2 regions of the Streptomyces sp. NPDC044033 genome follow, and region 1 is predicted to be linked to the other one. Evidence: riboswitches for the same ligand, from Rfam matches in the RefSeq annotation. Region 1 holds a riboswitch; the other holds the start of a gene.

Region 1 (4,699 bases):
TCGACGGCCTTCTCGATGCCACGCTTGAGGGCCATCGGGTTGGCGCCGGCGGCTACGTTGCGCAGGCCCTCGCGGACCAGCGCCTGCGCCAGGACGGTCGCGGTCGTCGTGCCGTCACCGGCGACGTCGTCCGTCTTCTTCGCGACCTCCTTGACCAGCTCGGCGCCGATCTTCTCGTACGGGTCCTCAAGCTCGATCTCCTTGGCGATGGAAACACCATCGTTGGTGATCGTGGGGGCGCCCCACTTCTTCTCTAGGACGACGTTGCGACCCTTGGGGCCCAGGGTCACCTTGACGGCGTCGGCGAGCTGGTTCATGCCGCGCTCGAGGCCGCGCCGTGCCTCCTCGTCGAACGCGATGATCTTGGCCATGTGAAGTGGTCCTCCCGGACAGAAGGGGGTCCCCCTGCTCCCTGTAAGGAGCTCGGGGGCGGATTGCTCCGGACCGCGTGGCGCCCGCGACGGACGACCTGTCGCCTTGTGGTTCCTTGCCCCACCCGGCGTACGGGCCTCACCGACCCGGTCCATTTCTGTCACTCTCACTGGGAGAGTGCTAAGCCCAATGATTAGCACTCGACCCCCGAGAGTGCAAGCGGCTTCGCAGACCCGGAGGCGGTCGGGACACGACCGGAACCCCGGGACGCACGAGGGGCCCGCACCCCGGAAGGTACGGGCCCCACATGTGAGTGAGCCGGTGGTCGATCGCGCCGAGATCAGACGGCGAGCTTGACCATGTCCGCCTGCGGCCCCTTCTGGCCCTGCGAGATCTCAAACTCCACTCGCTGACCCTCCTCGAGGGTGCGGTAGCCGTCCATCTGAATCGCGCTGTAGTGGACGAATACATCCGCACCACCGTCGACCGCGATGAAGCCGTACCCCTTCTCCGCGTTGAACCATTTGACGGTGCCCTGAGCCATGCCTAACTCCCCTATTACTGGCCCTTGCGCAGGACCGCACTTCGCGGACCCGGGTCAGACCTCACCCCCTGACAGGTGGGGGTGTGCGCCGGAACGCGTCGACCGCGGCTGAATGTATCTGCACGGATGCCGTCTGCAACAGGTCAATCGGACGAGAATTCCGACGGTGGCCGACCGGCGCTATGCGGAGAATTCCCAGCAATCCGGGGCAAGTCGGGCCGGGCATAGCGCAACTTACCCGGCAATTCGCACACAGTCTTTGCACGCAACTTGACGGGTTCTCATGTGCGTTCGGCACCGACGCCGGAGGGGGATCGTCTTCAACTGTATCGCCATTCAACAGACGGAATCGCCCCGTCCATTTCTGGCCGGGGCGATTCGCGGGCGATCCGAGATCGATTCGGGATTGCTCCGAGGGCGATTCAGGGACGCTTCGGGGACGTTTCGGGAGGGGCGACGCGGCGGGGCGACGTGGCGGGGTGGGGAGGTGCGGCGGGGAGGAACGGCGGGGAGCGCCGAGGAACCTCAGCAGCCGCCCGCGACCGCCGGGATGATCGAGATGCCCGCGCCGTCGGGCGTCGCCGCCTGGAGGCCCCCCTCGAAGCGCACGTCGTCGTCGTTGACGTACACGTTCACGAAGCGGCGCAGCTTGCCGGAGTCGTCCAGCACGCGCGCGGCGATGCCCGGGTGGTTCGTCTCCAGGGAGGCGATGACCTCGGCGACGGTCGCGCCCTCGGCCGGCACCTCGGCCTGGCCGCCCGTGTACGTACGGAGAATGGTAGGAATTCGGACATTGATGCTCATGACGGTTCCCTTCGGGGGTGGACGGGGTGGGCTGGGATGTGTCGGGGCAGCCGGGTCAGCCGGCCAGGCCGGCGGCGCGGAACGCGTCCAGGCTGGGGCGGATCGTCGCCGTGGGCCCGGTGGTCGGCGCCACCGCGTCCAGCGTCTTGAGGCCGTCGCCGGTGTTCAGGACGACCGTGGTCAGGGCCGGGTCGAGCAGCCCGCCCTCGATCAGCTTCTTGGTGACGCCGACCGTCACGCCGCCCGCGGTCTCCGCGAAGACGCCCTCCGTACGGGCCAGCAACTTGATCGCGTCCACCACCTGCGCGTCGTTGACGTCCTCGACCGCGCCGCCCGTGCGCCGGGCGATGTCGAGCACGTACGGGCCGTCCGCCGGGTTGCCGATGGCGAGCGACTTGGCGATGGTGTCCGGCTTCTGCGGCCGTACGACGTCGTGGCCCGCCTTGAAGGCCGTGGAGACCGGCGAGCACCCCTCGGCCTGGGCGCCGAAGATCTTGTACGGGCGGTCCTCGACCAGCCCGAGCCGGATCAGCTCCTTGAGCCCCTTGTCGATCTTCGTGAGCTGGGAGCCGGACGCGACCGGGATGACGAGCTGGTCCGGGATGCGCCAGCCGAGCTGCTCGCAGATCTCGTACGCGAGCGTCTTGGAGCCCTCGCCGTAGTACGGGCGCAGATTGACGTTGACGAAGCCCCAGCCCTCGCCCGCCGGGTCGCCGATGAGCTCGGAGCAGAACCGGTTGACGTCGTCGTAGTTGCCCTCGATGCCGACGAGGTCGCCGCCGTAGACCGCGGCCATGACGACCTTGCCCTGTTCCAGGTCGTGCGGGATGAACACGCAGGACTTGAAGCCGGAGCGGGCCGCCGCGGCGCCGACCGCGCCCGCGAGGTTGCCGGTCGAGGAGCAGGAGAGCGTGGTGAAGCCGAAGGCGCGGGCGGCCTCGACGGCGATGGCGACGACGCGGTCCTTGAAGGAGTGCGTCGGGTTGCCGGAGTCGTCCTTGACGTACAGGCCGCCGGTGACGCCCAGCTCGCGGGCGAGGTGGTCGGCCTTGACGAGCTTGGTGAAGCCGGGGTTCAGGTTCGGCTTCCCGGCCACGTCGGCCGGGACCGGCAGCAGCGGGGCGTACCGCCAGATGTTGTCGGGGCCGGCCTCGATCCGCCGGCGCAGTTCCTCCGGGTCGCCGGCCGGCAGCTCGTACGCGACTTCGAGCGGGCCGAAACAGACCTCGCACGCGAAGATCGGGCCGAGGGCGAACCGTTCGCCGCACTCGCGGCAGGAGAGTGCCACGGCGGGACCGAGGTCTACGGGGGTGGTGGAAGCGGTGTTCTCTGCGGCTTGCACAGCCATGGAGGCGAGGCCCTTTCTCCTCATCTTCCCCGCGACGAATCTCGCCGCGAGACGGAATTGGCACCTTCCCCACCGGGAGCCTCGCGAATATTTCGGCGAGACCGGCGGGAGGGTTGCCGGGGCTTCAACGGGCCGTTCCCTCTGCCCCTCTGGATGAGCGGTATGGCACTGGGCGGGGCCCAGGCGTTTGTCGACGCGCGACCCCGACATGCGACGGGCGTCCGCGTTGTTCAAGACTGTAACCGAAGCCATGGACGGTTGAGATAGTCGTCCGAACCGCGAGATGGATCACAAAGGAGACTTTCGACGTGCTGGAAGAGGTCGAGCACTGGCTGAAGCAGCGCTCTTGGTCCGCCGCCGACCGCCCGCTCGACCAGCTCCTCGCCGCGAAGCGTGCCGCCGGTTCGCGCGGCACGGTGAGCGTGGTGCTGCCCGCCCTCGACGAGGAGGCGACGGTCGGCGCGATCGTCGCCGCCATCCGCCGGGAGCTGATGGACGGACCCGTGCCGCTGGTGGACGAGCTGGTGGTGCTGGACTCCGGTTCCACGGACCGTACGGCCGCCGTCGCGGCGGCGGCCGGCGCCCGGGTCGTGCACCGGGACGCGGTGCTGCCGCGGCTGCCCGCCCTGCCGGGCAAGGGCGAGGTGCTGTGGCGGTCGCTGCTGGCGACCAGCGGCGAGATCGTCTGCTTCGTCGACGCCGACCTCCGGGAGTTCTCCGCGGACTTCGTCTCGGGCATCGTCGGCCCGCTGCTGACCGACCCGGACGTGCACTTCGTCAAGGCGATGTACGACCGTCCGCTCGGCGACGCTGCGGGCCAGGGCGGCCGGGTCACGGAGCTGGTGGCCCGCCCGCTGCTCAACCTGCACTGGCCGCGGCTGGCGGGCTTCGTGCAGCCGCTCGGCGGCGAGTACGCGGCGCGCCGCTCGCTGCTGGAACGGCTGCCGTTCCCCGTCGGCTACGGCGTGGAGCTGGGCCTCCTCGTCGACGCCCTGCACACCGTGGGCCTGGACGCGCTCGCCCAGGTCGACGTGGGGGTGCGCAAACACCGCCACCAGGACGGGCAGGCGCTGGGGCGGATGGCCGCGGCCATTTACCGGACCGCTCAACTGCGCCTGGCGCGCGGGCATTTGGTGCGTCCGGCGCTGACGCAGTTCGACCGGGGTGAGGACGGGTTCGTGGCGCGTACGCACGCGGTGGACACGGAGGAGCGGCCGCCGATGGGCGAGATACCGGAGTATGTGGCGCGGCGGGCGGCGTAGGGACGGGCGGGCCGGGGGCGGCCCGCAGCCATTCCGGCAACAGCCCGAGGGCACTTCAGCCCGTCCGGCGATTGAGGACCGGGGTCCGGGGCGGAGCCCCAGCGGCACCTTGGCGGCACCCCGCGGCGACCGCGAGCGCTGCCCCCGCCGCTGCCCCTGTCGCCGGCCCGGATGCCACGCCCGCGTTTGAGCGCTCAAGCCAGTGGCTAGGCTCGCCCTATGGCCTCCCAGCACGGCGCCCAGGTCCTCGTCGCGTCCAATCGCGGCCCGGTCTCCTTCTCGCGGGACGACGACGGGTCGCTCGCCGCCAAGCGGGGCGGGGGCGGGCTGGTCTCCGGGCTGTCGGCGATCGGGCCGGACACCGACGCC
Region 2 (4,699 bases), on a different contig from region 1:
CAAGCTCCGGGCGAAGCTCTCCAAGGGCTTCTACGGCGAGGGGACCCAGATCCCCAAGCCCACCACCGAGGAGTACGAGGAGATCACGAGCGGCCACGGCCACCACTGATCCCACGCCTTAGCGCGTCATCCGCTGATCGCCACAGCGAGAGCCCCGTCCAGCGCATGGACGGGGCTCTTCGCTGTCCGTACGCCTGGATAGGCTGGCCCCGCGAACCCAGACGACCACCAGGAGCGTGGACCATGAACGTTGCGACCCCGGCAGGCGGCGACAGCGCGACGGCCCGTACCTGGCCGGGCGTACTGGACGCGCTCCTGGAACACCGCGACCTCGGCGCCGACGACACCGCGTGGGCCATGGACCGCATCATGCGCGGCGAGGCGAGCGACGCCCAGATCGCCGGCTTCGCGGTCGCGCTGCGCGCCAAGGGCGAGACCGTCGCCGAGATCTCCGGGCTGGTACGGGCCATGTACGAGCACGCCAACCTCATCGAGGTGCCCGGCCGCACCATCGACATCGTCGGCACCGGCGGCGACGGGGCCAAGACCGTCAACATCTCCACCATGTCCTCGATCGTGGTGGCCGGCACCGGGGCGAAGGTCGTCAAGCACGGCAACCGCGCCGCGTCCTCGGCCAGCGGCGCCTCCGATGTGCTGGAGAAGCTCGGCGTCAACCTGGACCTGCCCCCGCGGCAGGTGGTGCGGGTCGCCGAGGAGGCGGGCATCACCTTCTGCTTCGCGGTGAAGTTCCACCCGTCGCTGCGTCATGTGGCCGCCGCCCGGCGGGAGCTGGGCATCCGGACGACCTTCAACGTGCTGGGCCCGCTGACCAACCCCGCGCGGGTCAAGGCCCAGGCCACCGGGGTCGCCGACGCCCGGATGGCGCCGATCCTCGCCGGCGTGCTCGCCGAGCGCGGCTCCAGCGCGCTGGTCTTCCGCGGCGACGACGGGCTGGACGAGCTGACCACGACCGCGACCTCCCGGGTCTGGATCGTGCGGGACGGAGCGGTCCGCGAGGAGGCGTTCGACCCGCGGGACGTCGGCATCGGCCTGGTGCCGGTCTCGGCGCTGCGGGGCGCGGACGCCTCGTACAACGCGGATGTCGCGCGCCGGCTGCTCGCGGGGGAGACCGGGCCCGTACGGGACGCGGTGCTGCTCAACTCGGCGGCGGCGCTGGTGGCGCTGGAGCCGACACGGGAGCCGCTCACCGCGCAGATCTCGGCCGGGATCGTCCGGGCCGCCGAGGCCATCGACTCGGGCGCGGCGCGCGGCGCGCTGGAGCGCTGGGTCGTGGCGAGCAACGCCTGACGCTCCGCGCGGTGCCCGTCGGGCCGCCGGAGCGCTTCGTGTGACGCAGGGCGCAGTCCACAGTGCGGACCGCGCCTTGCGTATCGAAGATCGTGTGGCAAGATGCTGCACAGGTCATGAGTGACAGCGACACAGGCCCCGGCTCGCTGTCCGGCAACCCTCCGTCCGTGGCGGGGTGCCCCGGGTGAAGACCAGGTCGTGGACAGCAAGGTCCTCGGCAAGCGCGGGCCCCTCGTCCAGGGGTCCTGGTCTTGAGGGAGCAGTCTCGTGAGCACGCGAATGCGATAGGGCCGTCGGCCCCTTTTCTGACATCCCCTGAGGTTTCCTCAGGTCTTCTCAGATCTCTTCATGCCTCCGTACGCGGCGCCAGCCGTGCGTCGAGGCATCCCGCACGCGATCCCCAGCGCGTGCGCACCCGAAGACATTCCGCCTGCACCGCCGGGAGAGTTCAGCATGTCCGCACACGCCACCGCCACCACTGTCGCCGCCGCCACCGCGGCCGTTCCCGAGGCCGTGCCGCCGCTGCCGGTGCTCGGCCGGGACGTCAGCGTTCCGCTGGTCACCGGCGGCGAGGTCACCTACGCGGCGCTCGACTACGCCGCCAGCGCCCCCGCGCTACAGCGGGTCTGGGACGACGTCGCCGCCTACGCCCCCTACTACGGCAGCGTGCACCGCGGCGCGGGCTACCTCTCGCAGCTCTCCACCGACCTCTTCGAGAACAGCCGCGCCGACGTCGCGGACTTCCTCGGCTGCCGCGCGGACGACCAGGTGGTCTTCACGCGCTCCACCACCGACTCGCTCAACCTGCTCGCCGCGGCCCTCCCGCCGGGCACCCGGGTGTTCGTCTTCGAGACCGAGCACCACGCCGCGCTGCTGCCGTGGGAGCGGCGCGCGGCCGGTTCCGATGTCACCGTCACCTACCTCGACGCGCCGCGCACCCCGGCGCAGGCCGTCGAGACGCTGGAGAAGGCGCTGGCCGACCGGGAGCCGTACGGGCCCGCGCTGGTCTGTGTGACGGGCGCGTCCAATGTGACGGGCGAGCTGTGGCCCGTACCGGAGCTGGCGGCGGCCGCCCACGCGCACGGCGCGCGGATCGTGCTCGACGCCGCGCAGCTGGCGCCGCACCACCCGGTGGACGTGGCGGGCTCGGGCGTGGACTGGGTCGCGTTCTCCGGCCACAAGCTGTACGCGCCGTTCGGCTCGGGTGTGCTGGCCGGGCGCCGGGACTGGCTGCTGGCGGCCGAGCCGTACCTCGCGGGCGGCGGCGCGAGCCGCAGGGTCGAGCGGCGCGCGGACGGCGGGGTGGACGTGGAGTGGCACGACACCGAGGCCCGGCACGAGGCCGGCTCGCCCAACGTGATCGGCGTCTACGCCATCGCCGCCGCCTGCAAGGCGCTGACCGAGGCCGGATTCGACACGCTCGTCGAGCGCGAGCAGCGGCTCGTGGCGCGGGTCCGCGAGGGGCTCGCCGAGGTCCCCGAGGTGAAGGTGCTCTCGCTCTTCGGCGACGACGCCCCCCGGGTCGGTGTCATCTCCTTCGTGGTGGAGGGCTGGAACAGCTCGCACTTCGCGGCGGCGCTCTCCGCCGAGTACGGCATCGGCGTCCGCGACGGCCTCTTCTGCGCGCACCCGCTGGTGCGGACGCTGCTGGGGGCGGAGAGCGACGAGGTGGGCGAGTGCGGCGCGCCCGAGGCCGCGCCGGGGGAGCGCTCGCTCAACGCGATCCGCGTCAGCTTCGGCGCGGGCACCCCCGACGAGCACATCGACCGGTTCGTGGGGGCCGTACGCGAGCTGGTCACGTCCGGCGCCAAGTGGGACTACCGCACCGAGGGCGGGCGCTGCGTGCCGGTGTCCGCCTGAGCCCCGCCGCCGGCCGCCTTCGCGAAGCGGCGCCGGGCGCTACGCGTCCAGGCCGATCGCGAAGGCCGCCTCCAGGTCGTGCTGCGAGTACGTGCGGAAGGCGATGTGGGTCTCGGTGGAGGCCACGCCCGGCACCTTGCTGATCCGGCCCGGGATGACGTCCGCGAGGTCGTCGTGGCGGGCGACGCGGACCATCGCGATCAGGTCGTGGGCACCGGTGACCGAATAGACCTCGCTGACGCCTTCAAGGGCGGCGATCTTCTCGGCGATCTCGGGGATCTGGTCCACGCTCGTCTTGATGAGCACGATCGACGTGATCAAAGGCTGGCTCCTCCTCGCGGGTCCGGGGGCCCGTGGCGTCAGCCGCTGATGCCGGGGTCCCCGGGTGGGCGCGCCCCCTCGCTGGGCGGGGCCGCGCCTTTCACTCTAGCCGGACGCCGGTAGCGGACCCACGCGTAGAGGAAGCCGAGCGAGAACCCCACCAGGTGGGCCAGGTAGGCGACGCCCGGCTGGGGATCGGCGGCGCGGGCGGCCAGCCACTGGAGCACGAACCAGAAGATCAGCACGGCCCAGGCGGGGAAGCGCAGCGGCAGGAAGAAGAGGAAAGGAAAGAGACTCGTCACCCGCGCCCGGGGAAAGAGGCAGAGGAACGCGCCGAGCACCCCGGAGATCGCTCCGGACGCCCCGACCAGGGCCTGGGTGGAATCGGCGTGCGCGGTGGCGTAGCCGAGCAGTGCCAGGTAGCCGGTGGCGACGTAGAAGACGGCGAAGTGGAACCGGCCCATACGCTCCTCCGTCATCGCGCCGAAGACGAAGAGGAAGAGCATGTTGCCCAGCAGGTGCAGCCAGTTTCCGTGCACGAACAGGGCGGTGAGCGGAGTGAGCGGCTCCAGCGGCGCACCGCGCCACAGATCGGCGGGCACGATGCCCCAGCGTTCGAAGTAGGCCGTCTGCGCGGCGATCAGGCCGGCGTCCGTGCCGTACGCCCGGTTGAAGCCGGAGGCGGGGCCGATCAGGAAGACCAGGCAGCTCAGGCCGATGAGGGCGTAGGTCACGACGGGGCCCGCCGGGGTGCCGGCCCTGCCGCCCGCCGCCTTCTTGATCATGCCCGGATCATCTCGTACCGGGTGGAACCTGTACGGAGCGCCTCGCCGGGGCGGCGCGGCAGCACCAGGCCGTAGGGTTACGGAAAGCACTCCCGCAGTTCGACGGCGCACCGCGGTCCGCGAGAACAACCCGCGAGAAGACATGAGGACGGACGACACGATGGGCGTTCCCCAGCCGACAGCCGAGACTCGGTGGCGCTGCACGCTGTGCGGCAACCTCACCCGCTTCGACGTGACCCGCTCGACCAAGGCCGTCGACTATGTGCACCTCGACCTCGCCGGAGAGCCGACGGTCGAGGAACACGAGGTCGTCAGTGAGACCATCGAGTCCGTGCGCTGCCGCTGGTGCAACGCGGCCGACCAGATCGAGCTGGTCGGCCGGCCGGGCGCGAGCGCCTGAGAACGGAGCGATGAGCGGTGGCCCA

What was found. Region 1 has a riboswitch for S-adenosylmethionine ahead of thrC (threonine synthase). Riboswitches for the same ligand answer to the same signal wherever they lie in the genome.
Region 2: linked by a shared signal. The riboswitch ahead of AC07AB_RS07635 (aminotransferase class V-fold PLP-dependent enzyme) and the one ahead of thrC (threonine synthase) in region 1 are both predicted to bind S-adenosylmethionine.

What each region holds. Positions count from the first base shown of each region.
Region 1 is NZ_JBWKFF010000004.1:198,132-202,830, reverse strand. Features, by position in the region: gene groL (chaperonin GroEL) at 1-371, opposite strand, end outside; gene AC07AB_RS10370 (cold-shock protein) at 713-916, opposite strand; gene AC07AB_RS10365 (MoaD/ThiS family protein) at 1,442-1,720, opposite strand; gene thrC (threonine synthase) at 1,776-3,068, opposite strand; SAM riboswitch class I at 3,086-3,228, opposite strand; gene AC07AB_RS10355 (glucosyl-3-phosphoglycerate synthase) at 3,377-4,330, shown strand; gene AC07AB_RS10350 (alpha,alpha-trehalose-phosphate synthase (UDP-forming)) at 4,550-4,699, shown strand, end outside.
Region 2 is NZ_JBWKFF010000003.1:23,355-28,053, reverse strand. Features, by position in the region: gene qcrB (cytochrome bc1 complex cytochrome b subunit) at 1-109, shown strand, start outside; gene trpD (anthranilate phosphoribosyltransferase) at 244-1,308, shown strand; SAM riboswitch class IV at 1,421-1,538, shown strand; gene AC07AB_RS07635 (aminotransferase class V-fold PLP-dependent enzyme) at 1,762-3,168, shown strand; gene AC07AB_RS07630 (Lrp/AsnC ligand binding domain-containing protein) at 3,208-3,489, opposite strand; gene AC07AB_RS07625 (rhomboid family intramembrane serine protease) at 3,528-4,274, opposite strand; gene AC07AB_RS07620 (hypothetical protein) at 4,435-4,674, shown strand; gene AC07AB_RS07615 (NYN domain-containing protein) at 4,692-4,699, shown strand, end outside.